DNA from 4 places in the Lelliottia sp. EB106-05-01-XG201 genome. Region 1 is predicted to be linked to each of the others. Evidence: predicted binding sites of a transcription regulator. Region 1 holds the regulator's gene; each other region holds the start of a gene.
The links. The regulator PhoB, encoded in region 1, activates phosphate uptake and scavenging genes when phosphate is short. The targets are predictions, from matches to a motif close to CTGTCATAAAACTGNCNNAT.

Region 1 (7,357 bases):
AGCAGCGGTTTCAGTGCGTTGATACGTTCCTGAAGTGCCGAGAGTTGCTTCTGTTTTTCCTGCCAGTCGTGAGCTTCGCTTTCGCGCTGCATCAGCCACGCGTTTTCCTCGCCGTCTTCTGGGGTGTTCAGTCCGAGCGGGGTTAACGTGCTCAGCAACGACTGGCGCTGCGCCTCGATCTGCTGCCCAAGCTGTTGAACCTGCTGTTCCAGCTCGTTGAGCTGATTTTGCAGCACCTGGCGCTGGCTGAGCTGATACAGCTGGCGCTCGTACTGCTCCTGCTCATCCAGCCAGGCGGCGATATCGTCCTGAATCGTCAGGCTGACGTTCAGGGAGGCGCACACCGTCTGCCACTCTTGAGTGAGCGCTTGCTCCTCCTGGGTGAGCGTCAGGGTTTCTGCGGCGTCGCGCTCGCGCTGGGCGACCAGAGCATTCAACTGCCCGCGCACCAGCTGTCCCTCTTCTTCGAGGCGCTTCACTTCGGCATGCAGTTCGTCGCGGCGACGCTGGTTGGCGCTGAGCTCCAGGGCCTGATACTGCGCCACGGCAGGGTGTTCCGTTGCGCCGCACAGCGGGCAGGGTTTTCCCGCTTCCAGGCTGGCGCGATGCGCTTCCAGACCCTTGATTAATGCTTCCTGCTCGCACAGGGTTTTCAGATCCAGGTAGTGCTGGTTTTTCTCTTTGTACTGCTGACGGCGTGCGGCCAGGGTTTGCTCTAGCCCTGTCTGGGTAGCCTGATCTTTTTCCTGCGCGTCACGTGTCTGTTTCAGCCGTTTTTGCAGAGGCTGATAGCGGGCCTGTAGCGTCGCCAGACGTTGACACGCCGGGCGATATTGCACCTGCTGCTCGAGCGCCTGCGCCGTCTCATCCGCAGACAACGTCAGGGAGCTCGGCGGCAGCGCGGCCAGTTTTTGCTGGAACTCAGCAAGGCGCTGACTCAGGGTTGCGGATTGTGATTTGTCCCGCTGCTGCTGAGCAAACAGCGCCCGCCAGCCTCCGATGTGCTGGCTCCACTGTTCGAAGCGACGATGTTCCTCCAGCCAGAGGGCGACCTCTTTGTGTCGGGACTGGAGCTGCGCGTCATCCCGCATTGCGCCGTTGCGGATCCGCGCCCGCTGGGCTTTGCGCGACAGTAAGCGAGTATTTACTTCAGTAATCTGCTGCCGGGTGCGGGTGAGCGTGGCGGCCTGCTCCTGCTGTCGGTCCCAGAGCGGTCGCAGGGTCAGCGCAGGCTGTGCCTGCTGCAGTTTTGCCAGCTCAGGCTGGGCGTCGGTTTGCGCCTGGATGGCCTGCTGATGCGCGGAATGGGCACGCTGCTGTTCGCGTAAGAGCTCATCGCGGCGCGTCAGCCATTGATGCTGTGCCTGACGTTGTTGCTGCTCGTTCAGCAGCGTTTTCTCTTCGTCAGTCAGTGCTTGCAAACCCTGTTGCAGCTGCTGTTGCTGCTCTTCGCTCAGGAGTACCACGCCTGCGGCCTGGGCTTCACGCATCTCCAGTTCGGTTCGCGCCGTTTTGTGCTTCTCAAACACCATGGCGGAGATTTGGCCGTAGATTTCCGTGCCGGTCAGCTCTTCCAGAAGCTCAGCGCGCTCTTTCGGTTTGGCGTTCAAAAACGCCGCAAACTGGCCCTGGGACAGCAGCATTGAGCGGGTAAAACGGCCATAATCCAGACCGGTCAGAGAGGCGGTGAGATCGAGTTTATCTTTCACCTTATCGGCGAGAATTTTGCCGTCTTCGCACTGGGCCAGCTCCACGCGCGGTGCCTGTAAGTTCCCGTCCGGCTGGTTGCGGGCGCGGTTCTGGCTCCAGAATGCGCGATAGGCCACGCCTTTAACCTCAAATTCTACCTCGGCCAGGCACTCTGCCGTGTCGCGGGTCATCAGATCGTTTTGCGACTGCGACACCGTGTTCAGGCGCGGCGTCTCGTGATACAGCGCGAGGCAGATGGCGTCGAGCAGGGTGGTTTTGCCCGCCCCGGTCGCGCCGGTGATGGCGAACAACCCGTTGCTGGCAAAGGGTTCGGCGGTGAAGTCGATTTTCCATTCGCCCTTCAGGGAGTTGAGGTTTTTCAGACGCAGGCTGAGAATTTTCATGCGTTGTGTTCCTCGTCATGCAGCGCGTGCAGGGTATGGGTGAATAGCTCGTTAAGTCGGGCGCGCTGCGCATCGTCGATCTCCTCCTGCGCCAGGCGGCGTTCAAACACCTCTTCGACTTTTAACTCGCTGAGGGTTTCGCGTTGCGCACTTAACAGAATTTTCTCGCGCTGTTCGCGGCTGCGGCGTACCAGCAACACTTCAACCGGCAACTCTTCTGTTAGGGTCTGGATTTTGCGCTGCATGTCGTGCAGATATTCATCGGTGCTGATTTCGATATCCAGCCACACGGGCGGTGATTGTTCCACGTCGCGCCACTGTTCAAGCTGCGCGGCAATGGCGGCGAGATCGCCCTTGAGCATCGCCAGCGGCTGCGTCACCGGAACCGTGAGCGTCTCGACGGCGCTCAGTTTGCCGTCGGTAAAACTCACCAGATGGACGCTTTTGCCTTTACCGGTTTCATCAAAGCTGAGGGAGATCGGCGAGCCGCAGTAGCGAATATGCTCGCACCCGCCGATGACCTGCGCGCGGTGAATGTGCCCGAGGGCAATATAGTCAGCAGGCGGGAAGTTTTGCGCCGGGAAGGCATCCAGCGTGCCGATGTAAATCTCGCGCACCGCGTCACTTTTGCTGGCCCCAACGGTGGTCAGATGCCCGGTGGCGATGACCGGCAGCGCCGCATCACCGCGCAGTGCGCAGGCGTCGGCATATTGCTGCTGATAATAATCGGTGATCGCCTGCAAGAGATGCTGCTGCTTTTCGCCCCCGGAAAGCCCGGCCTGGCTTTGAACGATATCGCGCGGGCGCAGAAAGGGGATCGGGCAGAGCACCGCGCCCGGCGTCCCGTCGCGTTTTTTCAGGATTTGTGGGGCATGCCCGGCGTTTGCCACTACAGTGGTATTCAGAAACGCGAGAATGTCCCGGGATTCGTTGAGCGTGGCGACGGAGTCGTGGTTGCCCGCGACAATCACCAGGTGACAGCCCGTTTGCTGCAGATTCACCACGAAGCGGTTGTAGAGTTCTCGCGCATAGCTCGGCGGGGATCCGGTATCAAAAATGTCCCCGGCGACGATGATGGCGTCCACCTCCTGCGCCTGCGCGGTCTCCAGCAGCCAGTTCAGGAAGGCCTCATGTTCGGCGGCGCGACTTTTACTGTAAAAATTTTGACCCAGATGCCAGTCCGAGGTGTGAAGTATGCGCATAGCAGATCCGTATCCGTGGCAAAAAAGAGTGGAGGGGATTATAAGCTTTCAGGGACGAGAAAATAACCGCTGTAATAAAACAACAGTTTGCCATTCATGGTGGTAATGTTTTTCATAAATCTGTCATAAATCTGACGCATAATGGCGCCGCATTCCAAACTAATACATTAATAAGACAGGGCAAAGTATGGCGAGACGTATTCTGGTCGTAGAAGATGAAGCTCCGATTCGCGAAATGGTGTGCTTCGTGCTCGAACAAAATGGCTTCCAGCCGGTTGAGGCGGAAGATTATGACAGCGCGGTGAATCAACTGAACGAACCCTGGCCCGATTTGATTCTGCTTGACTGGATGTTGCCCGGCGGTTCTGGCCTGCAATTTATCAAGCACATTAAACGCGAAGCGATGACCCGCGATATCCCGGTGGTCATGCTGACGGCGCGCGGTGAAGAAGAGGATCGCGTGCGCGGTCTGGAGACCGGCGCGGATGATTACATCACCAAGCCGTTCTCGCCGAAAGAGCTGGTGGCGCGTATCAAAGCCGTGATGCGCCGTATTTCACCGATGGCGGTGGAGGAGGTGATCGAAATGCAGGGGTTAAGCCTCGATCCGACCTCACATCGGGTGATGACCGGCGAAAACCCGCTGGATATGGGCCCGACAGAATTCAAACTTTTGCACTTCTTTATGACCCACCCGGAACGTGTTTACAGCCGCGAACAGTTGCTGAATAACGTCTGGGGGACTAACGTCTATGTCGAAGACAGAACGGTAGATGTACATATTCGCCGCTTGCGTAAAGCGCTGGAACACAGCGGCCACGATCGTATGGTGCAGACGGTCCGCGGTACGGGTTATCGTTTTTCGACCCGTTTCTGAACAATGACAGGAGTGTGACGCGTGCTGGAACGTCTGTCATGGAAAAGGCTCGTTTTTGAACTGATCTTATGTTGTATTCCCGCCGCCATTTTAGGGGCGATTTTTGGTCATCTGCCGTGGTTTTTACTGGCGGCAGTGACCGGGCTACTGGTCTGGCATTTCTGGAATTTACTGCGTCTTTCCTGGTGGCTGTGGGTTGACCGCAGCATGACGCCGCCGCCGGGTAGCGGCAGCTGGGAGCCGCTTTTGTACGGCTTACATCAGATGCAAATGCGTAATAAAAAGCGTCGTCGCGAGCTGGGAAGTCTGATCAAACGCTTTCGCAGCGGGGCGGAGTCGCTGCCGGATGCCGTCATTCTGACCACCGAAGAAGGGACCATTTTCTGGTGTAACGGCCTGGCACAGCAGCTGCTCGGGCTGCGCTGGCCGGACGATAACGGTCAAAATATTCTGAACCTCCTGCGTTACCCCGAATTCACCCACTATCTGAAAAAACGCGACTTTACGCGCCCGCACAATCTGGTGCTGAACAATGGTCGTCATCTTGAGATCCGCGTGATGCCGTACAGCGATCAGCAGTGGCTGATGGTGGCGCGCGATGTGACCCAGATGCACCAGCTTGAAGGGGCGCGGCGGAACTTCTTCGCCAACGTCAGCCATGAGCTGCGCACACCGCTGACGGTGCTGCAGGGCTACCTGGAGATGATGCAGGAGCAGACGCTCGAAGGTGCGCCGCGCGAGAAAGCGCTGCACACCATGCGCGAGCAAACGCATCGCATGGAAGGGCTGGTGAAACAGCTGCTGACGCTGTCGAAAATCGAAGCCGCGCCGACGCTGGCGCTGAACGAAACCATCGACGTGCCGATGATGCTGCGGGTGGTAGAGCGCGAAGCGCAGACCCTGAGCCACAAAAAGCATCAGTTCACCTTTGAACTGGACAGCACTCTGAAGGTGCTGGGCAGCGAAGACGAGCTGCGCAGTGCGATTTCGAACCTGGTCTACAACGCGGTGAATCATACGCCTGAGGGAACGCACATTACCGTGCGCTGGCAGCACGTCCCGACGGGCGCGGAGTTCAGCGTGGAGGACAACGGGCCGGGGATTGGGCCGGAGCATATTCCGCGTCTGACCGAGCGTTTCTACCGCGTGGACAAAGCGCGCTCGCGGCAGACCGGCGGAAGCGGCCTGGGGCTGGCGATTGTGAAACATGCTGTGAATCATCACGACAGTCGCCTCGATATTCAGAGCACGCCGGGGAAAGGCACGCGATTCAGTTTTGTCATCCCGGAACGTTTGATTGCCAAAAAAAGCGCCTGACAGGGCGCGTGTCAGCCTTCCTTTCCACAGGCCAGCGATTGCTGGCCTGTTTGCTTTGCAGTCAAGCGAAACGCGAATGAATTTTATACGGTTGTTGCTTTTTTGTTCGCATGATTAGCCATGAGTTTTTCTTAACCTTAGAGGATTGTTCTGGTCTCAATTTTCATGCTGGCATATTGTTCTGGTTTTCAGATCGCTCCTTGCCTTTAAACGTTATAAGCGTTTAAATTGCGCCCCATACAGTGTCATACCAACTGTATTTGCGTGGTAAATCGAAAAACTATTCTTCGCCACGGCATGACGGGAGCATATCCCGCTGAAATTGAGTAAATTTTCCGCTGTATCGTCCCATTTGGGATGGCGAAAATCTCAACGTTTTCAACACCACATCCACAGGCAGTAAGGTTCTATGACCCATCATTTAAAATCGCGTGACATCATCGCGCTGGGCTTTATGACTTTTGCGCTGTTCGTCGGCGCAGGTAACATCATTTTTCCTCCTATGGTTGGCCTGCAGGCGGGTGAACACGTCTGGACGGCGGCTATTGGCTTCCTGATTACCGCTGTGGGCCTGCCGGTGCTGACCGTGGTCGCGCTGGCGAAAGTCGGCGGCGGCGTGGATAGCCTCAGCACCCCGATCGGTAAAGTGGCGGGTATTCTGCTGGCGACGGTCTGCTATCTGGCGGTCGGTCCGCTGTTTGCGACTCCACGTACCGCTACCGTCTCCTTTGAAGTCGGGATTGCACCGCTCACCGGCGACGGCGCGCTGCCGCTGCTGATCTACAGCCTGGTTTACTTCGCACTGGTGATTCTGGTCTCCCTCTATCCGGGCAAACTGCTGGATACCGTGGGTAACTTCCTCGCACCAATGAAAATTCTGGCGCTGATCGTGCTGGCCGTGGCGGCGGTTATGTGGCCTGCCGGTCCTATCAGCGAATCGCTGGACGCCTATAAAACGGCGGCATTCTCCAACGGATTTGTCAACGGCTATCTGACCATGGACACCATGGGCGCAATGGTCTTTGGTATCGTTATCGTCAACGCCGCGCGTTCTCGCGGGGTGACCGAAGCGCGTCTTCTGACCCGCTACACCATCTGGGCTGGCCTGATGGCCGGTGTCGGTCTGACGCTGCTGTATCTGGCGCTGTTCCGCCTGGGTTCTGATAGCGCGACCCTGGTCGATCAAAACGCCAACGGCGCGGCCATTCTGCATGCTTACGTGCAGCACACCTTCGGCGGTGCGGGTAGCTTCCTGCTGGCGGTACTGATTTTCCTGGCCTGTCTGGTGACCGCGGTTGGCCTGACCTGCGCCTGTGCCGAGTTCTTCGCTCAGTACGTTCCGCTCTCCTATCGCACGCTGGTGTTCATCCTCGGCGGCTTCTCGATGGCGGTTTCTAACCTCGGTCTGAGCCACCTGATTCAGGTCTCCATTCCGGTGCTGACCGCGATCTATCCGCCGTGCATCGTGCTGGTGGTGCTGAGCTTTACCCGTCCGTGGTGGAACAATTCCTCGCGAATTATTGCCCCAACGATGTTTATCAGCCTGCTTTTTGGTATCCTTGACGGGATTAAAGCATCCGCCTTCAGTGGGATCCTGCCTGACTGGACACAGCGTCTGCCGCTGTCAGAGCAAGGCCTGGCCTGGTTAATGCCGACCGTTGTTGCGATGGTTCTGGCGATTATCTGGGACCGAGCAGCAGGGCGTCAGGTCACTTCCAGCGCGCATTAATCAACGACAAATTGTGTAACCACGGGGCTTATGGCCCCGTGGTTTTTTGTTTTTTTCGAGTTGAATGGCAAGATTTAAATGGAAAGCACGAACAAACTAAAACGTGGGCTAAGCACCCGCCACATCCGCTTTATGGCGC
Region 2 (7,357 bases), 2.1 Mb from region 1:
GTCACGTTATGCCGGGCCTGTTTGCGCGCTTTGTCGGTAAAACCGTTGGCAATCAGCGGCACGCCGCAGCACTTCTCTTTATTCAGCAACTGCACGCCGGTGCCCATTGCGTTAAGCACCTTGACCAGATCTTTCCCCAGCTGCGGGTGGTTATAGTTCACGTAACAGCCGTGGAAAAACGCGGCCTGGTCGGCGTATTGCGCCTGTTCAGCGGCGACAGATTGATACCAGCGGCGGAAGGTGCCGTGGGAGTATTTCGGCAGGCTGCGGTGATGATCGATTTTAAGCGCCACGTCGAGCAGTTTGCGCACCGGTTTCAGGGCGGTGGCCGCATTGACCAGCGGGGCGAACGGGGTGGAGAGGCTGCCCATCAGATCCGTGTGGCTCAGAATCGCATCGCGCAGGGTCGGTTTCTGTGTGCTGTACTGCGCCCGCGCGCGCTGGATGATGTCGCCGATTTTGACGTCAGACGGGCAGGCGACCTCGCAGCGCTTACAGTTGATGCAGTATTTGAGCGCCTCATCGTACAGGGCGCCATCTTTCAGGCGCAGACGCTCGCCGTCCGGCCCGGCCTGTTTCGGACCGGGATAGCGAGGGTTCACGCTGCTGACCGGGCAGACGGTGGTGCAGAGGGTGCATTTGATGCAGCTTTCAAAACGGGTATCGTTCATGGGTGTTCTCCCGCACGCTGGCAAATCTGTTCGGCCACCGCCAGCGCGGTAATGGCGCACACGCCGCCTCCGCAGCCCTGGGCTATCGGGTCAAAACCGCCGAGTACCGAACCTATGGCGTAAAGATTGTCGACAGCCACGCCGGAAAGCTGCGGGCGCAGGCGATCGTCGGTAATGACCCCGAACTGCTGCCACGGTTGTGGGGTAAAGAAGTCGCTCTGATACCAGTCGGCGCGAGAGGCGCTCTGGCGTACGTCGAGGCCCATTACCGCCTCGCGAATGCCTTCGCGGGTGCTGAGCAGGCCGTTGCTGAAGAAGCTCCCGCTCGCCAGCACCACGAAACGGGCGCGCAGCGGGATATCCTCGTGGTTGCGCGTCCAGACTGCGGTAGCTTTGCCTTCCTCCAGCGACACTTTTTTGACCTCATCGCCCGCCATCCACACACCGCCCTGGGCGACAAACTGGCGCTGGAGCTGATTGTGCAGACGAATGCCCGGTACGGAAGGGGGAAGCGTAGGCAGGAGATGCAGCGGGCAGGGGAGGCGGTCGGAAAGCCAGCGCCACAGACGGTTATCCGTCAGCCCAAAGCAGGCGGGCATGTACAGTGCGTCGACGCCCTGCGCCAGCGGTTTTAAAGCGTCGTAAAGCGTCGTCCAGTGAACGTCGTTATCCAGCAGACGGGCGATATTCACCGCGCGAAACTCACTGGCGTTGTCGCGCAGGACATCCAGCTCCGGCAGCTCAATTTCGACGGTGTCCGCCTCGATCCCCTGATGACGCAGCGAGGCGGCGGCGAGGTGGGCCTGAAAATCAAGAAAGCCGCTAATGCCGACGACGCGAACGCGCTGGGTTTGCGCGGGGGCGACAGGCACCTCTTCCGGGCTGAGCCACGCGCTGCGCAGGGTGCCCAGCGGCGTGACGCGCTGATGGTTTTGCCCGGCGTTACCCTTTAAGCGCGTGCCGCACGCCGCGAGCAGCGCTTCGGTTTCCAGTGCCAGACGGGAAATATTGTCGACGCCCACCCGACGGTAAGGATGTTCTGGCGGCAGGGCCTGCGGGTTTTCCAGCGCCGTCAGCGGATTCTGCACGGATGACCCGTCGGCCATCGCGCCGAGCAGGTCCAGCGAGCCGGATGAAAAATGCAGCGCACTTTGACCGCGCGTGATGATGGCGCAGCGCTGGCCGCGTTGCGTCAGCTTCAGACCGCACATCAGCCCGGCCAGACCGCCGCCGATAATCACCGTATCAAACTTCATCGTGCTGCTCCTTTTCCAGTCCGCACAGTCCCTGATAGACCCAGCGGGTAAATTCGCTTTCGCGCAGCGCGTCGCCCCAGGCGATAGGCTGCACCCCTTTCCAGCGCTCGTTGAGGAACTCGCTGAGCTGTGTCAGTGATTGCGCTGAGGTGGTCACGTTAAACCGTTGCAGAAGACCGGCCGCGCGGCAGGCGCACAGCTCGCCCTGACAGGTGCCCATCCCAACGCGGGTGCGGCGGCGCAGATCGAGCAGATTATTGACCGTCAGGTTTTCGACCGCGTACTGCACTTCCCCCGCCGTGACGGCTTCGCATTCGCACACCAGGCTGCGGCTGAGACGGCCCTGCCCGAGCCAGACGGGCGTGCGATCCCCGTGACGGTAAATGGCTGAACCGCGCAGCGGCGCGGGCAGGGAGATGATTTTTTGCAGCGTTTTTTCGGTCGGCTCCTGCGAACCCGGCAGCGGACGTTCCGCGGTGGTGCAGGGCTGCGTATTGCCCAGCTTGCGGCACACGGCGTCCGTTGCCCACTGGGCCATCAGCCGGTAGGTCATCAGCTTGCCACCGGTGATGGTGATAAAGCCTTCCAGCCCGTCGCGCGCGGCGTGATCCAGCAACACAATGCCGCGGCTGACGTTGCGTCCGCTCGGGTCGTCATCGCTGGCCACCAGAGGACGCACACCGGCATAGGCGCGCAGAATGCGGGTTTGCGCCATGATCGGGGCCAGTTTTTCCCCCTCGCGCAGCAGGATATCCACCTCTTCGGCGGTGACGCGGTTGCTGTCGATGTCGTTGTAATCAATGTGCGTCGAGGTGGTGCCAATCAGGGAGATGGTATCGCCGGGCACCAGAATGTCGGCGTCAGACGGTTTGCGACAGCGGTTGATGACGTGATTGTTGATGCGATGATCGAGGATCAGCAGCGAGCCTTTGGCCGGGAACATGCGAATGGAGAGATCCGCATATTCGGCAATGCGTTGGCCCCAGATCCCCGCCGCGTTTACCACCACGCTGGCGTACAACGCGCTGTGTTCCCCGTACAGATGGTCGTAGACACGCACGCCCCGCACTCTGTCGCCTTCGCGGATCAGCCCCGTCACTTCGTGGGCGGTCAGAACGGTCGCGCCGTGCTCGCGGGCATCCAGCATGTTGGCCGCCGTCAGACGGAAGGGGTCGACGGTGCCGTCGGGAACTTTCACCGCGCCCAGCAGCGCAGGGTTTACCGCCGGTTCGATGCGTCGGGCAAGCTGAGGATCGATCGCTTCGGCGGAAATCCCGGCCTCCGTGCAGGCGGTAATAAAGGTTTGCTGAAAGGCGAGATCGTCTTCGGGCAGGGTGATAAACAGGCCGCTGGTCGGCTCAATGCAGTGGCGGGCGATGCGTTTGAGGATCTGATTTTCGGCAATGCACTCGCGCGCGGATTCGTTATCGGTGACGGCGTAGCGCGCGCCGCTGTGGAGCAGGCCGTGGTTACGCCCGGTTGCACCGGTGGCAATGTCATGACGCTCGAGGAGCGTCACGCTCAAGCCTCGCAGGGCGCAGTCCCGCGCCATTCCGGCGCCCGTTGCGCCGCCGCCAATGATAATCACATCGCTGTAACGGGGATCGCGGATTGTCATTGTCTTCCCTCATGTTCGTTTTTTACCATTTAGCCACATCAAAAATGGGGTTTGTTTGATTTCGAACATAATCGAGCATAATACGAAAATGAAACGTGATTCCGTGCGCCTTTTTGCGCACTGTGTCATATTTCTGTAACAATTCGTGCGTTGATTCACAGTAACAATCGTTGTGATTATTTAACATCCCCGCCTCTCTGGAGCCGGGGTGAAGTATAACGCCCCGGCAATTCAATACATGGCCACGGAGGCTGTTATGCTCAGTATCTTCAAACCTGCCCCGCATCGGGCGCGTCTGCCAGAAGCAGAAGTCGACCCGCTCTATCGCCGCCTGCGCTGGCAAATCTTCCTCGGGATTTTCTTTGGCTATGCCGCCTACTATCTGGTGCGTAAAAACTTCGCGCTGGCGATGCCGTACCTGGTCGAGCAGGGTTTTTCACGCGGTGACTTAGGTTTTGCCCTGTCCGGCATTTCCATTGCCTATGGTTTTTCTAAATTCATTATGGGATCCGTCTCGGATCGCTCTAACCCGCGCGTCTTCTTACCGGCGGGGCTGATCCTCGCGGCGGCGGTGATGCTGTTTATGGGCTTTGTGCCCTGGGCGACGTCGAGCATCGCGGTGATGTTTGTTCTGCTGTTTGTCTGCGGCTGGTTCCAGGGGATGGGATGGCCGCCGTGCGGACGCACCATGGTTCACTGGTGGTCGCAGAAAGAGCGCGGCGGGATTGTGTCGGTGTGGAACTGCGCCCATAACGTCGGCGGCGGTATTCCACCGCTGCTGTTCCTGCTGGGAATGGCGTGGTTTAACGACTGGAAAGCGGCGCTGTACATGCCGGCGTTCGGCGCGATTCTGGTGGCGATGATTGCCTTTGCCCTGATGCGCGACACGCCGCAGTCCTGCGGTCTGCCGCCGATTGAAGAGTATAAAAACGACTATCCGGATGACTACAGCGAGCAGCATGAAGAGGAGCTGACGGCGAAGCAGATCTTCATGAAATACGTCCTGCCAAACAAACTGCTGTGGTACATCGCGGTGGCGAACGTGTTTGTCTATCTGCTGCGCTACGGCATCCTCGACTGGTCGCCGACCTACCTGAAAGAGGTGAAGCATTTCGCGCTGGATAAGTCCTCGTGGGCCTATTTCCTGTATGAATACGCCGGGATCCCGGGGACGCTGATTTGCGGCTGGATGTCGGACAAAGTGTTCAAAGGCAACCGTGGCGCAACGGGCGTGTTCTTTATGACTCTGGTGACCATCGCGACGGTCGTTTACTGGCTCAACCCTCCGGGTAATCCGGGCGTGGATATGGCCTGTATGATCGTGATCGGCTTCCTGATCTACGGCCCGGTGATGCTGATCGGTCTGCATGCTCTGGAGCTGGCACCGAAGAAAGCCGCAGGGACTGCCGCGGGCTTTACCGGTCTGTTTGGCTATCTCGGCGGGTCGGTCGCGGCCAGCGCCATTGTTGGCTACACGGTCGATTTCTTCGGCTGGGACGGTGGCTTTATGGTGATGATTGGCGGCAGCGTGATGGCGGTGTTGCTGTTGATCGTGGTGATGATTGGCGAGAAGCGTCATCATGCGGAGATGATGCAGAGACGCGGATAATCAGACGCATGTATTGCCGGGTGGCGCTGCGCTTACCCGGCCTACAAAACCCGTAGGCCCGTGCAAGCGTAGCGCCGCCGGGCGTGTCGTTCAGGCATTACATCTCAATTTCAATATCGCCTTTTGCCCGGCAGCAGCAGGGCAAAATTTCCCCTTCGTGGATAAATGCCAGCGGCTCCGTGAGCCAATCAACCTGGCCTGCCACTAAACGACAGCGGCAGGAGCCACAGTAACCGGCGCGGCACTGGTATTCGACCTCAACCTGATGCGACTCGAGCGCCACCAGCAGGGAAGGGTGCTCTTCGCGGCACAGCACTTCTGTGCCGGAAAGGCTTAGCGTGACTCGGCTCATCAGAGCTGGAAATCGCTCAGGTCGTCAGTGTTCACTTCGGAATCAATCTGACCGACCAGGTACGAACTCACTTCCACTTCCTGCGGCGCAACCTGTACGTTATCGGACACCAGCCAGGTGTTGATCCACGGAATCGGGTTAGAACGCGTTTTGAACGGCAGCTCAAGGCCCACCGCCTGCATGCGGATGTTGGTGATGTACTCCACGTACTGGCACAGAATGTCTTTGTTCAGACCGATCATCGAACCGTCGCGGAACAGGTAATCTGCCCACTCTTTCTCCTGCTGCGCGGCCAGCACAAACAGGTCGTAGCACTCTTGTTTACACTCTTCGGCGATTTCAGCCATCTCCGGATCGTCCACGCCGCTGCGCAGCAGGTTCAGCATGTGCTGAGTGCCGGTCAGGTGCAGGGCTTCGTCACGGGCGATCAGGCGGATGATTTTGGCGTTACCTTCCATCAGCTTGCGCTCAGCGAAGGCAAACGAGCAGGCAAAGCTGACGTAGAAGCGGATCGCTTCCAGCGCGTTGACGCTCATCAGGCACAGGTACAGCTGTTTTTTCAGGGCGCGCAGATTCACGGTCACGGTTTTGCCGTTCACGTTGTGCGTGCCTTCACCCAGCAGATGCCAGTAGCTGGTCATTTCGATCAGCTCGTCGTAGTAGTGGGCGATGCCCTCGGCGCGTTTCTGGATCTGCTCGTTGGTGACGATGTCGTCAAACACCACCGCCGGATCGTTGACGATGTTGCGGATGATGTGGGTGTAGGAGCGCGAGTGGATCGTCTCGGAGAACGCCCAGGTTTCGACCCAGGTTTCCAGCTCCGGAATGGAGATCAGCGGCAGCAGCGCCACGTTCGGGCTACGACCCTGTATGGAGTCCAGCAGCGTCTGGTATTTCAGGTTGCTGAGGAAGATGTGCTTTTCATGGTCCGGCAGCGCCTGGAAGTCGATACGGTCGCGGGAAACATCCACTTCTTCCGGACGCCAGAAGAAGGAGAGTTGCTTTTCGATCAGCTTTTCGAAGATGTCATATTTTTGCTGATCGTAGCGTGCCACGTTGACCGGCTGGCCGAAGAACATCGGCTCTTTGAGCTGGTCGTTTTTCGTCTGTGAAAAGGTGGTATATGCCATTAATGTGGGTCCTGTAGGAGTGTAATGCCGGATGGCGCTTCGCTTATCCGGCCTACAACACCTTGTAATTATGTAGGCCGGATAAGGCGTTTACGCCGCCATCCGGCAAAAGACAATACTAGATCTTACACGCGCCGCTTTCGCAGCCATCGTCCTGGATAGAAGGTGCCATGTCATCCTGCGCATCTTCAGCACCGTCACGGGTGTTGTGATAGTACAGGGTTTTCACGCCAAATTTGTAGGCGGTCAGCAGATCTTTGAGCAACTGCTGCATCGGCACTTTACCAGACGGGAAGCGCGTCGGGTCATAGTTGGTGTTAGCAGAGATCGACTGGTCGATAAACTTCTGCATGATGCCCACCAGCTGCAGGTAACCGTCGTTATTCGGCATCTCCCACAGCAGTTCGTAGTTATTGCCAAGCAGTTCGTAATCCGGCACCACCTGACGCAGCACGCCATCTTTCGACGCTTTGATGCTCACGTGGCCGCGCGGCGGCTCAATGCCGTTGGTGGCGTTGGAGATCTGCGAAGAGGTCTCGGACGGCATCAGCGCGGAGAGCGTGGAGTTACGCATACCGTGAGTTTTGATGGACTCACGCAGGCCTTCCCAGTCGAGATGCAGCGGCTCGTTCACGATACCGTCCAGATCTTTCTTGTAGGTATCGATCGGCAGAATGCCTTTCGCGTAGGTAGTTTCGTTGAACCACGGGCACGCGCCTTG
Region 3 (7,357 bases), 860 kb from region 1:
TCCTTGTGAGATAGGTGACGCCGCTCATTCCACAATTGACGTGACATTTGGTGATGATCTGGGCGTCAACAAGATCGATGGGAATAACTATAAGCAGCCGGTGAAATATACGGTGAATTGTCAGGCAGGCTACATTGCAAATAACCTGGCGATTGTGATTGATACTACCGCTCCGGCGTCCTTTGATGCCTCAGCGGTAAAAACGGACAAAGAAGGTCTGGGCATTCGCATACTGGTGGATGGTGCCGCCGTGAATTTTGCCCAACGCGTTCCCGTTAGCGACCCTACCACACCGCCGGTTATCGAAGCGGTCCCGGTTCAGGATCAAAGTAAGATACTGACCGCAGGGGCGTTTAACGCCACCATGACGCTTCGCACGGACTACATGTAGGAAATGGGTATGAAATCACTGACTCTTTTCCCCGCCGTGCTGGCGGGAGCCCTGCTTTTTAACAGCGCACAGGCCGCCGAGGATAATGTACATTTTTCCGGCGCACTGGTAGCAGAGCCTTGCACGCTGCCTGAGAGTAAAGCAGATATAAAGCTGGATTTTGGCAGTGTAATTGAAAAATCGCTATATCAGTATCAGCGGACCAAAAGTCAGCCTTTTACCATTAATCTCGAAAATTGTGATCCCTCGATTATGAAAACGGTGAGCGTGACCTTTGAAGGCAATGCTGATGATGAATTAACGACGTTACTGGCACTCGATCCCTCAAGCACTGCAAAAGGGGTAGCGATTGGGCTGGAATTACCAAATGGTTCTCCGTTGGCGATTAATAAGACTGCGCCTTATAAACAGTTAGAGTCGGGAAATAATACACTGACGTTCGATGCCTATGTGCAAATAAAGCCCCAGGCACTTTCGGCAAAAACCGTCACATCAGGTGATTTCACCGCAATTAGTACTTTTATTTTAGGTTATCAGTAATAACCCCAGGTATTTGTGTAAATGAAAAAGATTATTATGGCTTTTCTGTTATTATCGAAATGTGTCACTGCGGGGCAATATCCTGTAGTGACAAGCATAACTTCTTCGTGGTATGGAAATAGGGTAACGGTCCATTTGAATCAGGCATTGCAAGAAATTGGTCCAGCCTCTGAGCAAATCATTTCTGCTGGCCAAAAGGTTGGGGTGTTCTATAAGTATTATAATAACGGAGCGCCACAGCTTAACCTGTTGCCCGATTCGGCATATGGTTTTAGTTATGTTCAGGATACTAATGGTCGTACATCTATCGGCGATCTAGCTGTAACTGCTTATAACATGGGGGGACAACGCGCCGTGCAGGTACAAACAGTAATTCACGACGGTGATAACCTTGAAGTATGTGCCGGATATATGAGTGCAACCCAAATGAACGGCTCTGTTTACAACTGGAATAGTTCAATTAGGCCTGCTGGCTGTACTATTGCTCCCCCTCCGGCAGACTGGTGTAAAATAACCACTCCAGAAATTGTACTGGATCATGGCACTGTGACGCTACAAAACGCCGAAGGAAGTCAGGCAACAGCGAATGTGAATATCCAATGCACCAGTCAAAGCGATGTTTCATTTAGTTTACTGGGTGATAATTATGTTTATCTCGATGACGGAAAATCTGAGATTACTGTCAACGATCAACCTTTGGGCACACCCATTTCGCTAAATGCGGGAGATACTCAACTGCAGGTTAAAGACACACTGTCTGGAGTGACCAAGGAAGGCCCTCATACTGGTTCAAGTGTATTAATGATATCGCCATATTAATTATATGGGTATCACAATAATATTTTGCCTGTGGTTTAATGCCGTTTTACTAAACGTATTACCCAACCACGGCGGCTCCGGCCTGGCGCTGCCGCAGAACCTCTTAGCCTGGTCGGTACTGGCATTGATCGCCCTGTGGTGTGCCGTGACTGCTCAACATCGCCAAACGATTTATCCTCCGGGAACAATCTGGATCGTTGTCGGTGCGGCGCTGTGGTCGCTGCCGATTCTCTGGTCCCCCTCTCCTGCCTGGCAATGGAATGCCCTGCCGAAAGTGCTGGCGCTGTGGGGGTTGGTGGCCGTCTGGCTTCTTCTGCTGAAATTGACGTCCAGTCGTCGCCTGATAAACGTCTGGTTGCTGATTCTGGTCGCGGCCACGATGTTACAGGTGGTGTACGGCGCGGTTCAGCTGAGTGACATGCCCCATTTAACCGGCGGTCGCCCGTACGGCAGCTTTCAGCAGATCAACGTTTACGCATCATTTCTGGCCACGGGGCTGCTCTGCGCACTGTGGCTGTTTACGATGAGCCGTCAGAAAGCTGTCACCCTGCTCTGCGCCGTCGCGCTGGTCGTTGTTCCTGCGATGCTGATTCTGGTACAGAGCCGCACCGGTTATCTTAGTGCTGCTCCAGGCAGTGTGATTTTACTGATGGTCTCAAGTAAAACACGTCGCACGGGCAATGCCGCTCTGCTGCTGATGGCGGGGGTGGTAGCTGGACTGGGCTTGCTCTGGTTTGGCCCGACACTGTTCCCCGGCATGATCCCCGGCTTTGTAGAGAAAGAAGGCTCGACGCTACAGCGCTGGTACATTCTCAGACTTACCTGGCAGTTGATATGCGCTCACCCAGTCATTGGTAACGGCTACGGCAGCTTTGAGGCGCTGTTTGGTCAACTGGCACAGCAGATGCCGCAGGGGCTTGAAAACTCCACGATCCAGTATCCGCATAACGAACTCCTCTATACCTGGATGGAGGGAGGGATCGTCGCACTGCTCGGGCTTCTGCTGATGGTGGCGGGCGTCTTCATCAGATTATGGGGTAAAGGCGGACGTCGCTGGACGGGCCTCGCGCTACTCCTGCCGATTGCCATCCACATGAATCTGGAGTACCCGCTGTATCAGTCCGTCACGCACGGGATCACGCTGGTGATGCTCCTGACCATTACAGGGCCCGCGGCGCGCGCGCAGCAAACCGCGAAATCATCCGGCACATTGTTTCGTATCAATGTCGGCGTGGTGGCAAGCGCCGTGCTGGTGTTTATGCTCTCCGGCGCGGTCAGCGAAGTGCAGCTCACCCACATCGAACAGCAGGGGCTGATGCCGCTGGCGCAGGACGACACTCTCTCGCTGGTGAATCCCTGGAGCCAGCACGACCGGCTGGATTTCGACAGGCACGTAGCCCTGCTGGTGAGATTTAATCGGACACAGAATGCGGCGCTGCTGACGCAATACCGCTCGTGGGCAGAAGGTTACTTGCAGGTGCACAACAACCCCGACGTCTATAACAGCCTGATGATGATCTACCACGCCTTGGGATTATCGACAGCGCAGGAACTGTGCCTCAAGGCCAAAGCCATGTGGCCGGCAGACCTGCGCTTCAATTGTACTTAACTTTCAGCCAGCGCCTGCGCGCACGCCCACGCACTTGCCCAGGCCCACTGGAAGTTATATCCGCCCAGCCAGCCCGTCACGTCCATCACTTCACCGATGAAATAGAGCCCCGGAACCTTGCGCGCTTCCATGGTGCGGGACGAGAGTTCATCCGTGTCCACGCCGCCGAGGGTCACTTCCGCCGTGCGATAGCCTTCGGTGCCGTTCGGCTGAACGCGCCAGTTGGTTAGCGTCTCGACCAGCGCCTGCTGATCGCGCACGTTGAGTTGCTTGAGCGTGACGTCCGGAATTTGCCCCAGCAGTTGCAGGCACTCGATCAAACGTTTCGGCAGTTGCATCGCCAGGGTGTTTTTCAGGCTTTGATTCGGATGAGCAGCGCGCTGTTCGTCGAGGAACGCCGCCAGATCGCAGTCCGGCACCAGATTCACGGTGACGAATTCGCCCGGCTGCCAGTAGCTGGAGATCTGCAGTACGGCGGGGCCAGAGAGACCGCGATGGGTGAACAGCAGGTTTTCGCGGAACAGGGTGCCGTCTTCGGCGGTAATGGTGGACGACACCGAGACGCCGGAGAGCGTCTGGAGCTGCTCCAGCAGCGGTTTGTGCAGAGTAAACGGCACCAGACCGGCGCGAGTCGGCAGCACCTTCAGGCCAAACTGCTCGGCGATTTTATAGCCAAAGGGCGTCGCGCCCAGGCCCGGCATCGACAGCCCGCCGCTGGCGATCACCAGTTTGTCGGCGCTGACCGTGTCGCCGTTCAGCTCCAGAATATAGCCGCTGTCGTCGCGAGAGACGCTCAGCACTTCGGTGCGCAGGCGCGTGGTGACGCCGCCCTTCTCGCACTCGGCCACCAGCAGGTCGACGATCTGCTGCGCGGAGTCATCACAGAAGAGCTGGCCGAGGGTTTTTTCATGCCAGGCGATGCCATGTTTGCCGACCAGATCGATGAAATCCCACTGGGTGTAACGCGCCAGGGCAGATTTGCAAAAATGACGGTTTTGGCTCAAATAGGCCGCGGGTTCGACATATAAATTAGTAAAGTTGCAGCGACCCCCGCCAGACATCAGGATCTTGCGACCGGGTTTCTTGCCATTATCCAGCAACAGAACGCGACGACCCGCCTGTCCGGCCATCGCCGCACAGAACATTCCCGCCGCACCGGCGCCAATTATGACGGCATCAAACCTTTCCACATCAAAATCCTCATGTTTAACAGGCGCGAATTGTAAAGTTTCCTCTGTGGTCACACCAGCGCAAAAAACTGATATGTCAGTCATATAATTGAAATATAAAATATATTTCTTTACCAGACGTAAACAATCCAGAAGGTATATCAAAAAAAAGCTATATTTCACTTTGCCCGTTGCGCATTTGTCCTGGATAATGCGCCGCGTTCATGTCCTCCAAAATGGCGTAACGTCCTATGCTACATTTGTTTGCTGGTCTGGATTTACATACCGGGCTTTTACTATTGCTTGCTCTGGCATTTGTGCTGTTTTACGAAGCTATCAATGGCTTCCACGACACTGCGAACGCAGTCGCAACGGTTATCTACACTCGCGCAATGCGATCGCAAGTTGCGGTTGTTATGGCGGCTGTCTTTAACTTCTTTGGTGTTCTACTTGGTGGCCTAAGCGTAGCCTATGCCATCGTTCACATGCTGCCTACAGACCTGCTTCTGAATATGAGTTCAGCGCACGGTCTCGCGATGGTATTTTCCATGCTGCTTGCTGCGATTATCTGGAACCTCGGTACCTGGTATTTCGGCCTGCCTGCATCCAGTTCTCACACGCTGATCGGCGCGATTATCGGTATCGGGTTAACCAACGCCCTGATGACCGGCACGTCTGTCGTTGACGCGCTGAACATCCCTAAAGTGATGGGGATCTTCGGCTCTCTGATTATCTCCCCTATCGTGGGCCTGGTCGTTGCAGGTGGATTGATTTTCATCCTGCGTCGTTACTGGAGCGGAACCAAAAAACGCGCCCGTATTCACCTGACTCCCGCAGAACGTGAAAAGAAAGATGGCAAGAAAAAGCCTCCGTTCTGGACGCGTATCGCTCTGATTCTTTCCGCTATCGGCGTCGCCTTCTCTCACGGCGCAAACGACGGTCAGAAAGGCATTGGCCTGGTCATGCTGGTCCTGATTGGTGTCGCTCCGGCAGGGTTCGTGGTCAACATGAACGCCACCGGATACGAAATCACCCGTACCCGTGATGCAGTAAACAACGTCGAAACGTACTTCCAGCAGCACCCTGAACTGCTGAAACGCGTGACCGGTGTTGATCAGCTGATTCCTTCTCCTGAACCGGGTGCGACCACCGCTCCGGGCGAGTTCCACTGCCACCCGGCAAACGCGATCAACGCGCTGGAACGCGCTAAAGGCATGCTGAGCGATATCGAAAGCTACGACAAACTCTCCGTTGAACAACGTGGTCAGCTGCGTCGCATCATGCTGTGCATCTCTGATGTGACCGATAAAGTCGCGAAACAGCCAGATGTGAACAACGATGACCAGCGTCTGCTGAAGAAACTGAAAGGCGATATGCTCAATACTATTGAGTACGCGCCAATCTGGATCATCATGGCCGTTGCGCTGGCACTGGGTATCGGGACAATGATTGGCTGGCGTCGTGTGGCGACCACCATCGGCGAGAAGATTGGTAAGAAAGGCATGACGTATGCGCAGGGTATGTCCGCGCAGATGACCGCTGCCGTTTCTATCGGTCTGGCGAGTTACACCGGTATGCCGGTTTCAACGACCCACGTTCTGTCATCTTCGGTGGCCGGTACGATGATTGTTGATGGCGGCGGTTTGCAGCGTAAAACCGTGACCAACATCCTGATGGCCTGGGTGTTCACCCTCCCGGCGTCGATTCTGCTTTCGGGCGGCCTGTACTGGCTGTCGCTGAAACTGATTTAATGCAGGATAAGCAATGAAAAAGCGGGTCAGGAAACTGACCCGCTTTTTTTTGGCTCAATGCCAGAGCGCTAACGCCACCATGCTCACCACCACCAGCCCGCACAGGGCGCTGGTCAGAATGAACTGGCGACGCAGACGCTCACAGCGACGGATAAACTCGTCGTCATGATGATCGCGATAGCGCTGGGCGTAGATGTACCACACCAGACGCATCTGTTTGCTGGGCTGTCCATGCGACGTGAAGAAGCCTCCACCATCCACATACTGATAAAGCAACGGATCGCAACCTCGAAGTACCACTAATAGCGCACGTAACGATGAGAAATAGCGCGCCATATTCACTATGCAAACCACACATAACGCCCAAAACAATGCGACGGTGCTAATCATACTTCCTCCCCGGCGTCCGCCCACGAAGCGAGACTTCTGGACAACCGCACCCCAATGCCCTGACAGACAGATCAGTGAAAGAATGACGAAAGTCGATCGGGTTCACGTTTTAATATCCGAACGGCTCATTAAATAGTGTAGGAGATCCGTTAATTTTTTTGCCACAAGGTTAATCGTTATCAACACCAAAGCTTGAAAAATTTGTTGAACTGGGCCGTAATGAAGGCAGAAAGGCGACGGCTTACCTGATAGTCATCGATAACTTAAGGAAGGAGTAACACTATGGCTTACAAACACATTCTCATCGCGGTAGACCTCTCCCCGGAGAGCAAAGTGCTGGTTGATAAAGCGGTATCCATGGCACGCCCATACAACGCGAAAGTTTCTTTGATTCACGTTGATGTGAATTACTCCGATCTCTACACCGGTCTTATCGACGTTAACCTTGGCGATATGCAAAAACGCATCTCCGAAGAGACGCACCACGCGCTGTCTGAGCTCTCCACCAACGCCGGCTATCCGATTACCGAAACCTTAAGCGGCAGCGGCGACCTGGGCCAGGTACTGGTCGATGCGATTAAGAAATACGATATGGACCTCGTCGTTTGCGGTCATCACCAGGATTTCTGGAGCAAACTGATGTCTTCCGCGCGCCAGCTGATCAACACCGTCCACGTGGATATGTTGA
Region 4 (7,357 bases), 1.2 Mb from region 1:
CGTTTACCAGGCCGAGCAGGCGGAAAAACTGCTGCTGGCGGGCGTGATGCTGCGCGATCCGGCGCGGTTTGATATGCGCGGCACGCTGAATCACGGGCGCGATGTGGAAATCGACACTAACGTTATTATTGAAGGTCAGGTCACGCTTGGGAATCGCGTCAAAATCGGTACCGGGTGTGTGATCAAAAACAGCGTGATTGGCGATGACTGCGAAATCAGTCCGTACAGCGTGGTGGAAGATTCACATCTGGAAGCGGCCTGCACCATCGGCCCGTTCGCGCGTCTGCGCCCTGGCGCCGAGCTGCTGGAAGGTGCGCACGTGGGCAACTTCGTTGAGATGAAAAAAGCGCGTCTGGGTAAGGGCTCGAAAGCGGGTCATCTGAGCTATCTGGGCGACGCGGAAATTGGCGACAACGTGAATATCGGGGCGGGTACGATCACCTGTAACTACGATGGCGCGAACAAGTTTAAAACCATCATCGGTGACGATGTGTTTGTCGGCTCCGACACGCAGCTGGTGGCGCCGGTCACCGTCGGTAAGGGTGTGACCATCGCCGCCGGAACGACCGTGACGCGCGATGTGGCGGATAATGAGCTGGTGCTCAGCCGCGTACCGCAGGTGCATAAGCAAGGCTGGCAGCGTCCGGTGAAGAAAAAGTAACAACCAGGCGGGTGGCGCTTCGCTTACCCGCCCTACGATTAAGTAGGCCTGATAAGGCGTAGCCGCCATCAGGCTAACTCGGGTGAGGAGATAAAGATATATTTCCCCCCACTGGCAGTAACCATAACTATAACCCCACTCTCTACAAGGCTCGGGGCGCCCTAAAAGGGCAATACAGGTCAGCGACAACGCATGGCATAACGCCATTATCAGGAAATCTAACTATGTGTGGAATTGTTGGCGCAGTTGCGCAGCGTGATATTGCTGAAATCCTTCTCGAAGGTTTACGTCGTCTGGAATACCGTGGCTATGACTCTGCCGGTCTGGCAGTAGTGGATGCAGAAGGTCATATGACCCGTCTGCGCCGTCTCGGTAAAGTGCAAATGCTGGCGCAAGCTGCGGAAGAAACTCCGCTGCACGGCGGAACCGGTATCGCGCACACCCGCTGGGCAACCCACGGCGAACCGTCTGAAGGTAACGCCCACCCGCATGTGTCTGAACACATTGTGGTGGTGCATAACGGCATTATCGAAAACCACGAACCGCTGCGCGAAGAGTTGAAAGCGCGTGGCTACACCTTTGTCTCTGAAACTGACACCGAAGTTATCGCTCACCTGGTTCACTGGGAACTGGAGCAAGGCGGTACGCTGCGCGAAGCGGTGCTGCGCGCCATTCCTCAGCTGCGCGGCGCGTACGGTACAGTGATCATGGATTCTCGCGATCCGAGCACCCTGCTGGCGGCACGTTCCGGTAGCCCGATGGTCATCGGTATGGGTATGGGCGAGAACTTCATCGCTTCCGATCAGCTGGCACTCCTGCCGGTCACCCGTCGTTTTATCTTCCTCGAAGAGGGCGATATCGCGGAAGTGACCCGTCGCAGCGTGACGGTCTTTGATAAATCCGGCGCGCAGGTGAAGCGTCAGGAGATCGAATCGAATCTGCAGTACGATGCGGGCGACAAAGGCGCGTACCGTCACTACATGCAGAAAGAGATCTATGAGCAGCCAAACGCCATCAAGAACACCCTGACCGGGCGCATCAGCCACGGTGAGGTGGATCTGAGCGAGCTGGGTGCTAACGCCAACGAGATGCTGGCGAAGGTCGAGCATATCCAGATTGTCGCCTGCGGCACCTCTTACAACTCAGGTATGGTTTCGCGCTACTGGTTTGAAGCCCTGGCGGGCGTGCCGTGCGATGTCGAAATCGCCTCGGAATTCCGCTACCGCAAATCTGCCGTGCGCCGTAACAGCCTGATGATCACCCTTTCCCAGTCCGGTGAAACGGCGGATACCCTGGCGGCCCTGCGTCTGTCGAAAGAGCTGGGCTATCTCGGTTCTCTGGCGATCTGTAACGTCCCTGGCTCATCGCTGGTGCGTGAATCGGATCTGGCGCTGATGACCAAAGCCGGGACTGAAATCGGCGTGGCGTCGACCAAAGCCTTTACCACTCAGCTGACCGTGCTGTTGATGCTGGTGGCGAAACTGGCGCGTCTGAAAGGCCAGGATGCGTCCATTGAGCAGGATATCGTTCACGGGCTGCAGGCGCTGCCGAGCCGTATCGAGCAGATGCTCTCCCAGGACAAACGTATCGAAGCGCTGGCAGAAGATTTCTCTGACAAACACCACGCCCTGTTCCTTGGCCGAGGCGATCAGTACCCAATCGCGCTGGAAGGCGCGCTGAAGCTGAAAGAGATCTCCTACATCCATGCGGAAGCCTACGCCGCAGGCGAGCTGAAACATGGCCCGCTGGCGCTGATTGACGCAGATATGCCGGTGATCGTGGTTGCCCCGAACAACGAACTGCTGGAAAAACTGAAATCGAATATCGAAGAAGTGCGCGCCCGTGGCGGCCAGCTGTACGTCTTCGCCGATCAGGATGCCGGGTTTGTCAGCAACGACAACATGCACATCATCGAGATGCCGCATGTTGAAGAGGTGATTGCCCCGATCTTCTACACCGTTCCGCTGCAGCTGCTGGCGTATCACGTCGCGCTGATCAAAGGCACCGACGTCGACCAGCCGCGTAACCTGGCGAAGTCCGTCACCGTAGAATAATCCCTTCAGGCTCCACCTTCGGGTGGAGCTTTTTTTATCCCTTCCCGACGTTTTTATTTATGACAATCTGTCATCTTCAGCTACTTTTTTCAGTGTCACAGAAAGAAAATTTTTCTGAAATCGCACTGTCATATAAGTGGCTAACACGATGATTATTAATGCTAATTTTGCAGATTCTTAAGTCAAACTTTCAGTGTCATAAAACTGTCATAATTCGTACATTTATCTGTCACCTGTTTGTCCTATTTTGCTCATCGTAGCCACTCAAACAATGATTTACGAAATCTTGCAGGAGACATTATGAAAGTTATGCGTACCACTGTCGCAACTGTTGTCGCCGCGACCTTATCTCTGAGCGCTTTCTCTGTATTCGCAGAAGCAAGCCTGACTGGCGCTGGTGCAACATTCCCTGCGCCGGTGTATGCCAAATGGGCTGATACTTACCAGAAAGAAACCGGTAACAAGGTTAACTATCAGGGTATCGGCTCCTCCGGTGGCGTGAAACAAATTACCGCGAACACCGTCGATTTCGGCGCATCAGACGCTCCGCTGTCTGATGACAAACTGGCGCAGGAAGGTCTGTTCCAGTTCCCGACCGTTATCGGTGGTGTTGTGCTGGCCGTGAATATCCCTGGCCTGAAATCTGGCGAACTGGTGCTGGACGGCAAAACCCTGGGTGATATCTATCTCGGCAAAATCAAAAAATGGGATGACGAAGCCATCACCAAACTGAACCCGGGCATCAAACTGCCTTCGCAGAACATCGCCGTGGTTCGTCGTGCTGACGGTTCCGGTACCTCCTTCGTCTTCACCAGCTATCTGGCGAAAGTGAACGAAGAGTGGAAATCCAAAATCGGTTCTGGCTCTACCGTTAACTGGCCGACCGGTCTGGGCGGTAAAGGTAACGACGGTATCGCCGCGTTCGTCCAGCGTCTGCCTGGCTCAATCGGCTACGTAGAGTACGCTTATGCTAAGCAGAACAACCTGGCTTACACCAAACTGATCTCTGCCGATGGCAAACCGGTTAGCCCGACTGAAGAGAACTTTGCGAACGCTGCCAAAGGCGCAGACTGGAGCAAATCCTTCGCTCAGGACCTGACCAACCAGAAAGGTGACGAGGCGTGGCCAATTACTTCCACGACCTTCATTCTGGTCCACAAAGATCAGAAGAAACCTGAGCAGGGCGCAGAAGTGCTGAAGTTCTTCGACTGGGCGTACAAAAACGGCGGCAAACAGGCTAATGACCTGGATTACGCCAGCCTGCCAGACAGCGTGGTTGAGCAGATTCGTGCTGCATGGAAAACCAACGTGAAAGACAGCAGCGGTAAAGCATTGTACTGATTTAGAATTCTGACGAAAATGGCGGGTGGCGCAAGCTTACCCGCCCTACGGTTCTGACTGTAGGCCGGATAAGCGTTAGCGCCATCCGGCAATTCGTGAAACGTATTTAACAGAAGAGTGATTTATGGCTGCAACCAAGCCTGCTTTTAGCCCTCCGGGGAAACATGGTGACAAGATTTTCAGCGCGCTGGTCAGACTGGCTGCGCTGATTGTGCTATTGCTGCTGGGCGGCATTATCGTGTCACTGATTTTCTCCTCCTGGCCGAGCATCCAGAAATTCGGTTTTGCCTTCCTGTGGACCAAAGAATGGGACGCGCCAAATGATATCTACGGTGCGCTGGTGCCGATCTACGGCACGCTGATGACCTCGTTCATCGCCCTGCTGATTGCGGTTCCTGTGAGCTTTGGTATTGCCCTGTTCCTGACGGAGCTGGCGCCAGGCTGGCTGCGACGCCCGCTGGGTATCGCGATTGAACTGCTGGCGGCGATCCCGAGTATCGTTTACGGCATGTGGGGCCTGTTTATCTTTGCGCCACTGTTCGCGAAGTATTTCCAGGAGCCGGTGGGGAATATCCTCTCCAACATTCCGTTTGTCGGCGCGCTGTTCTCCGGCCCGGCCTTCGGGATTGGTATCCTGGCCGCAGGCGTGATCCTCGCCATCATGATTATTCCGTACATTGCGGCGGTCATGCGCGATGTCTTCGAACAAACCCCGGTGATGATGAAAGAGTCGGCCTACGGTATCGGCTGCACCACCTGGGAAGTTATCTGGCGTATCGTTCTGCCGTTCACCAAAAACGGTGTCATCGGCGGCATTATGCTGGGCTTAGGTCGTGCGCTGGGTGAAACCATGGCCGTGACCTTTATCATCGGCAACACCTACCAGCTCGACAGCATATCGCTGTACATGCCGGGCAACAGTATCACCTCAGCGCTGGCGAATGAGTTCGCCGAAGCGGAATCCGGGCTGCACGTGGCGGCACTGATGGAGCTGGGTCTGATTCTGTTTGTGATCACCTTCATTGTTCTGGCGATCTCTAAGTTTATGATCATGCGCCTCGCAAAAAGTGAGGGGGCACGCTAATGACAACTCTCGAAATGCAATCCACCGCGGAACTGGCTGAATCCCGCCGCAAAATGCAGGCGCGTCGCCGCATGAAAAACCGTCTGGCGCTGACGCTGTCGATGGCGACCATGGCGTTCGGTCTGTTCTGGCTGGTGTGGATCCTGTTTTCTACCGTGACGCGCGGTATCGACGGTATGTCTCTTGCGCTGTTCACCGAAATGACCCCACCGCCGAATACCGCTGGTGGCGGGTTAGCGAACGCCCTGGCGGGCAGCGGACTGCTGATCCTGTGGGCGACCGCCGTCGGTACGCCGCTCGGCATCATGGCGGGGATCTATCTGGCGGAGTATGGCCGTAAATCCTGGGTCGCAGAGGTGATTCGTTTCATCAACGATATTCTGCTCTCCGCACCTTCTATCGTTGTCGGTCTGTTCGTTTACACCATCGTGGTGGCACAGATGGAGCACTTCTCCGGCTGGGCGGGCGTGATTGCGCTGGCGCTGCTGCAGGTGCCTATCGTGATTCGTACCACCGAGAACATGCTGAAACTGGTCCCGGACAGCCTGCGCGAAGCGGCTTACGCACTCGGCACACCGAAATGGAAGATGATTTCGGCGATCACCCTGAAAGCGTCGGTCTCGGGGATCATGACCGGTATCCTGCTGGCGATTGCCCGTATCGCGGGTGAAACCGCGCCGCTGCTGTTCACCGCGCTCTCCAACCAGTTCTGGAGCACGGACATGATGCAGCCGATCGCCAACCTGCCGGTCACCATCTTTAAATTTGCGATGAGCCCGTTCGCGGAGTGGCAGCAGCTGGCCTGGGCCGGGGTGCTGATTATTACCCTTTGCGTACTGTTGCTGAACATTCTGGCGCGCGTCATTTTCGCGAAGCAGAAACACGGTTAATTTTGACGGCGCGGCACAACGCGGCGCCGAATGAGGAAATGAGTCAATGAGTATGGTTGATACTGCACCGGGTAAGATTAAGGTTCGTGATTTGAACTTCTACTACGGTAAATTCCATGCCCTGAAAAACATCAACCTGGATATCGCCAAGAACCAGGTCACGGCATTTATCGGCCCATCAGGCTGTGGCAAGTCCACCCTGCTGCGTACCTTTAACAAGATGTTTGAGCTATATCCGGATCAGCGCGCGGAAGGCGAAATTCTGCTGGATGGCGACAACATTCTGACCAACACCCAGGATATTGCCCTGCTGCGTGCCAAAGTGGGGATGGTGTTCCAGAAACCGACGCCGTTCCCGATGTCGATCTACGACAACATCGCCTTTGGCGTGCGTCTGTTCGAAAAGCTTTCTCGTGCTGATATGGACGAGCGCGTGCAGTGGGCTTTGACCAAGGCCGCATTATGGAACGAAACCAAAGATAAACTTCACCAGAGCGGATACTCTCTCTCCGGTGGTCAGCAGCAGCGTCTGTGCATTGCGCGCGGTATCGCCATTCGCCCGGAAGTGTTGCTGCTGGATGAGCCGTGCTCAGCCCTCGACCCGATCTCCACCGGTCGTATCGAAGAGCTGATCACCGAGCTGAAACAGGATTACACCGTGGTGATCGTGACCCACAACATGCAGCAGGCTGCGCGTTGTTCCGATCATACGGCGTTTATGTACCTGGGCGAGTTGATTGAGTTCAGTGACACAGATGCTCTGTTCACCAGGCCCGCGAAGAAACAAACCGAAGATTATATTACTGGCCGCTACGGTTGATTTGGAGTGAATCATGGACAACCTCAATCTTAACAAACACATTTCCGGCCAGTTCAACGCAGAGCTGGAAAGTATCCGCACCCAGGTGATGACGATGGGCGGCATGGTCGAGCAGCAGCTGTCTGATGCGATCACCGCCATGCATAACCAGGACAGCGAGCTGGCGAAGCGCGTTGTCGAAGGCGACAAAAACGTCAACATGATGGAAGTGGCGATCGACGAAGCCTGCGTGCGTATCATCGCGAAACGTCAACCGACGGCGAGCGACCTGCGCCTGGTGATGGCGATCATCAAAACCATCGCCGAGCTGGAACGTATTGGCGATGTGGCGGATAAAATCTGCCGCACTGCGCTGGAGAAATTCTCCCACCAGCACCAGCCGCTGCTGGTGAGCCTGGAATCCCTGGGCCGTCATACGGTGCAGATGCTGCATGACGTACTGGATGCGTTCGCGCGCATGGATCTTGATGAAGCGGTGCGTATTTACCGTGAAGACAAGAAGGTCGA

Region 2: glpT (glycerol-3-phosphate transporter) is a predicted target of PhoB. The motif match lies at 3,668-3,687, and genes of this name have one in related genera.
Region 3: pitA (inorganic phosphate transporter PitA) is a predicted target of PhoB. The motif match lies at 4,627-4,646, and genes of this name have one in related genera.
Region 4: pstS (phosphate ABC transporter substrate-binding protein PstS) is a predicted target of PhoB. The motif match lies at 2,909-2,928, and genes of this name have one in related genera.

The regions. Positions count from the first base shown of each region.
Region 1 is NZ_JBYTDV010000001.1:3,613,617-3,620,973, reverse strand. Features, by position in the region: gene sbcC (exonuclease subunit SbcC) at 1-2,093, opposite strand, end outside; gene sbcD (exonuclease subunit SbcD) at 2,090-3,295, opposite strand; gene phoB (phosphate response regulator transcription factor PhoB) at 3,483-4,172, shown strand; gene phoR (phosphate regulon sensor histidine kinase PhoR) at 4,194-5,489, shown strand; gene brnQ (branched-chain amino acid transporter carrier protein BrnQ) at 5,899-7,218, shown strand; gene proY (proline-specific permease ProY) at 7,297-7,357, shown strand, end outside.
Region 2 is NZ_JBYTDV010000001.1:1,516,775-1,524,131, forward strand. Features, by position in the region: gene glpC (anaerobic glycerol-3-phosphate dehydrogenase subunit GlpC) at 1-671, opposite strand, end outside; gene glpB (glycerol-3-phosphate dehydrogenase subunit GlpB) at 668-1,927, opposite strand; gene glpA (anaerobic glycerol-3-phosphate dehydrogenase subunit A) at 1,917-3,545, opposite strand; gene glpT (glycerol-3-phosphate transporter) at 3,802-5,154, shown strand; gene yfaE (class I ribonucleotide reductase maintenance protein YfaE) at 5,252-5,506, opposite strand; gene nrdB (class Ia ribonucleoside-diphosphate reductase subunit beta) at 5,506-6,636, opposite strand; gene nrdA (class 1a ribonucleoside-diphosphate reductase subunit alpha) at 6,755-7,357, opposite strand, start outside.
Region 3 is NZ_JBYTDV010000001.1:4,477,660-4,485,016, forward strand. Features, by position in the region: gene AC3WS9_RS21005 (fimbrial protein) at 1-391, shown strand, start outside; gene AC3WS9_RS21010 (fimbrial protein) at 401-931, shown strand; gene AC3WS9_RS21015 (MrpH family fimbial adhesin) at 953-1,750, shown strand; gene AC3WS9_RS21020 (PglL family O-oligosaccharyltransferase) at 1,755-3,359, shown strand; gene AC3WS9_RS21025 (BaiN/RdsA family NAD(P)/FAD-dependent oxidoreductase) at 3,356-4,549, opposite strand; gene pitA (inorganic phosphate transporter PitA) at 4,780-6,279, shown strand; gene uspB (universal stress protein UspB) at 6,334-6,669, opposite strand; gene uspA (universal stress protein UspA) at 6,952-7,357, shown strand, end outside.
Region 4 is NZ_JBYTDV010000001.1:4,807,551-4,814,907, forward strand. Features, by position in the region: gene glmU (bifunctional UDP-N-acetylglucosamine diphosphorylase/glucosamine-1-phosphate N-acetyltransferase GlmU) at 1-661, shown strand, start outside; gene glmS (glutamine--fructose-6-phosphate transaminase (isomerizing)) at 886-2,715, shown strand; gene pstS (phosphate ABC transporter substrate-binding protein PstS) at 3,016-4,056, shown strand; gene pstC (phosphate ABC transporter permease PstC) at 4,181-5,140, shown strand; gene pstA (phosphate ABC transporter permease PstA) at 5,140-6,030, shown strand; gene pstB (phosphate ABC transporter ATP-binding protein PstB) at 6,077-6,850, shown strand; gene phoU (phosphate signaling complex protein PhoU) at 6,864-7,357, shown strand, end outside.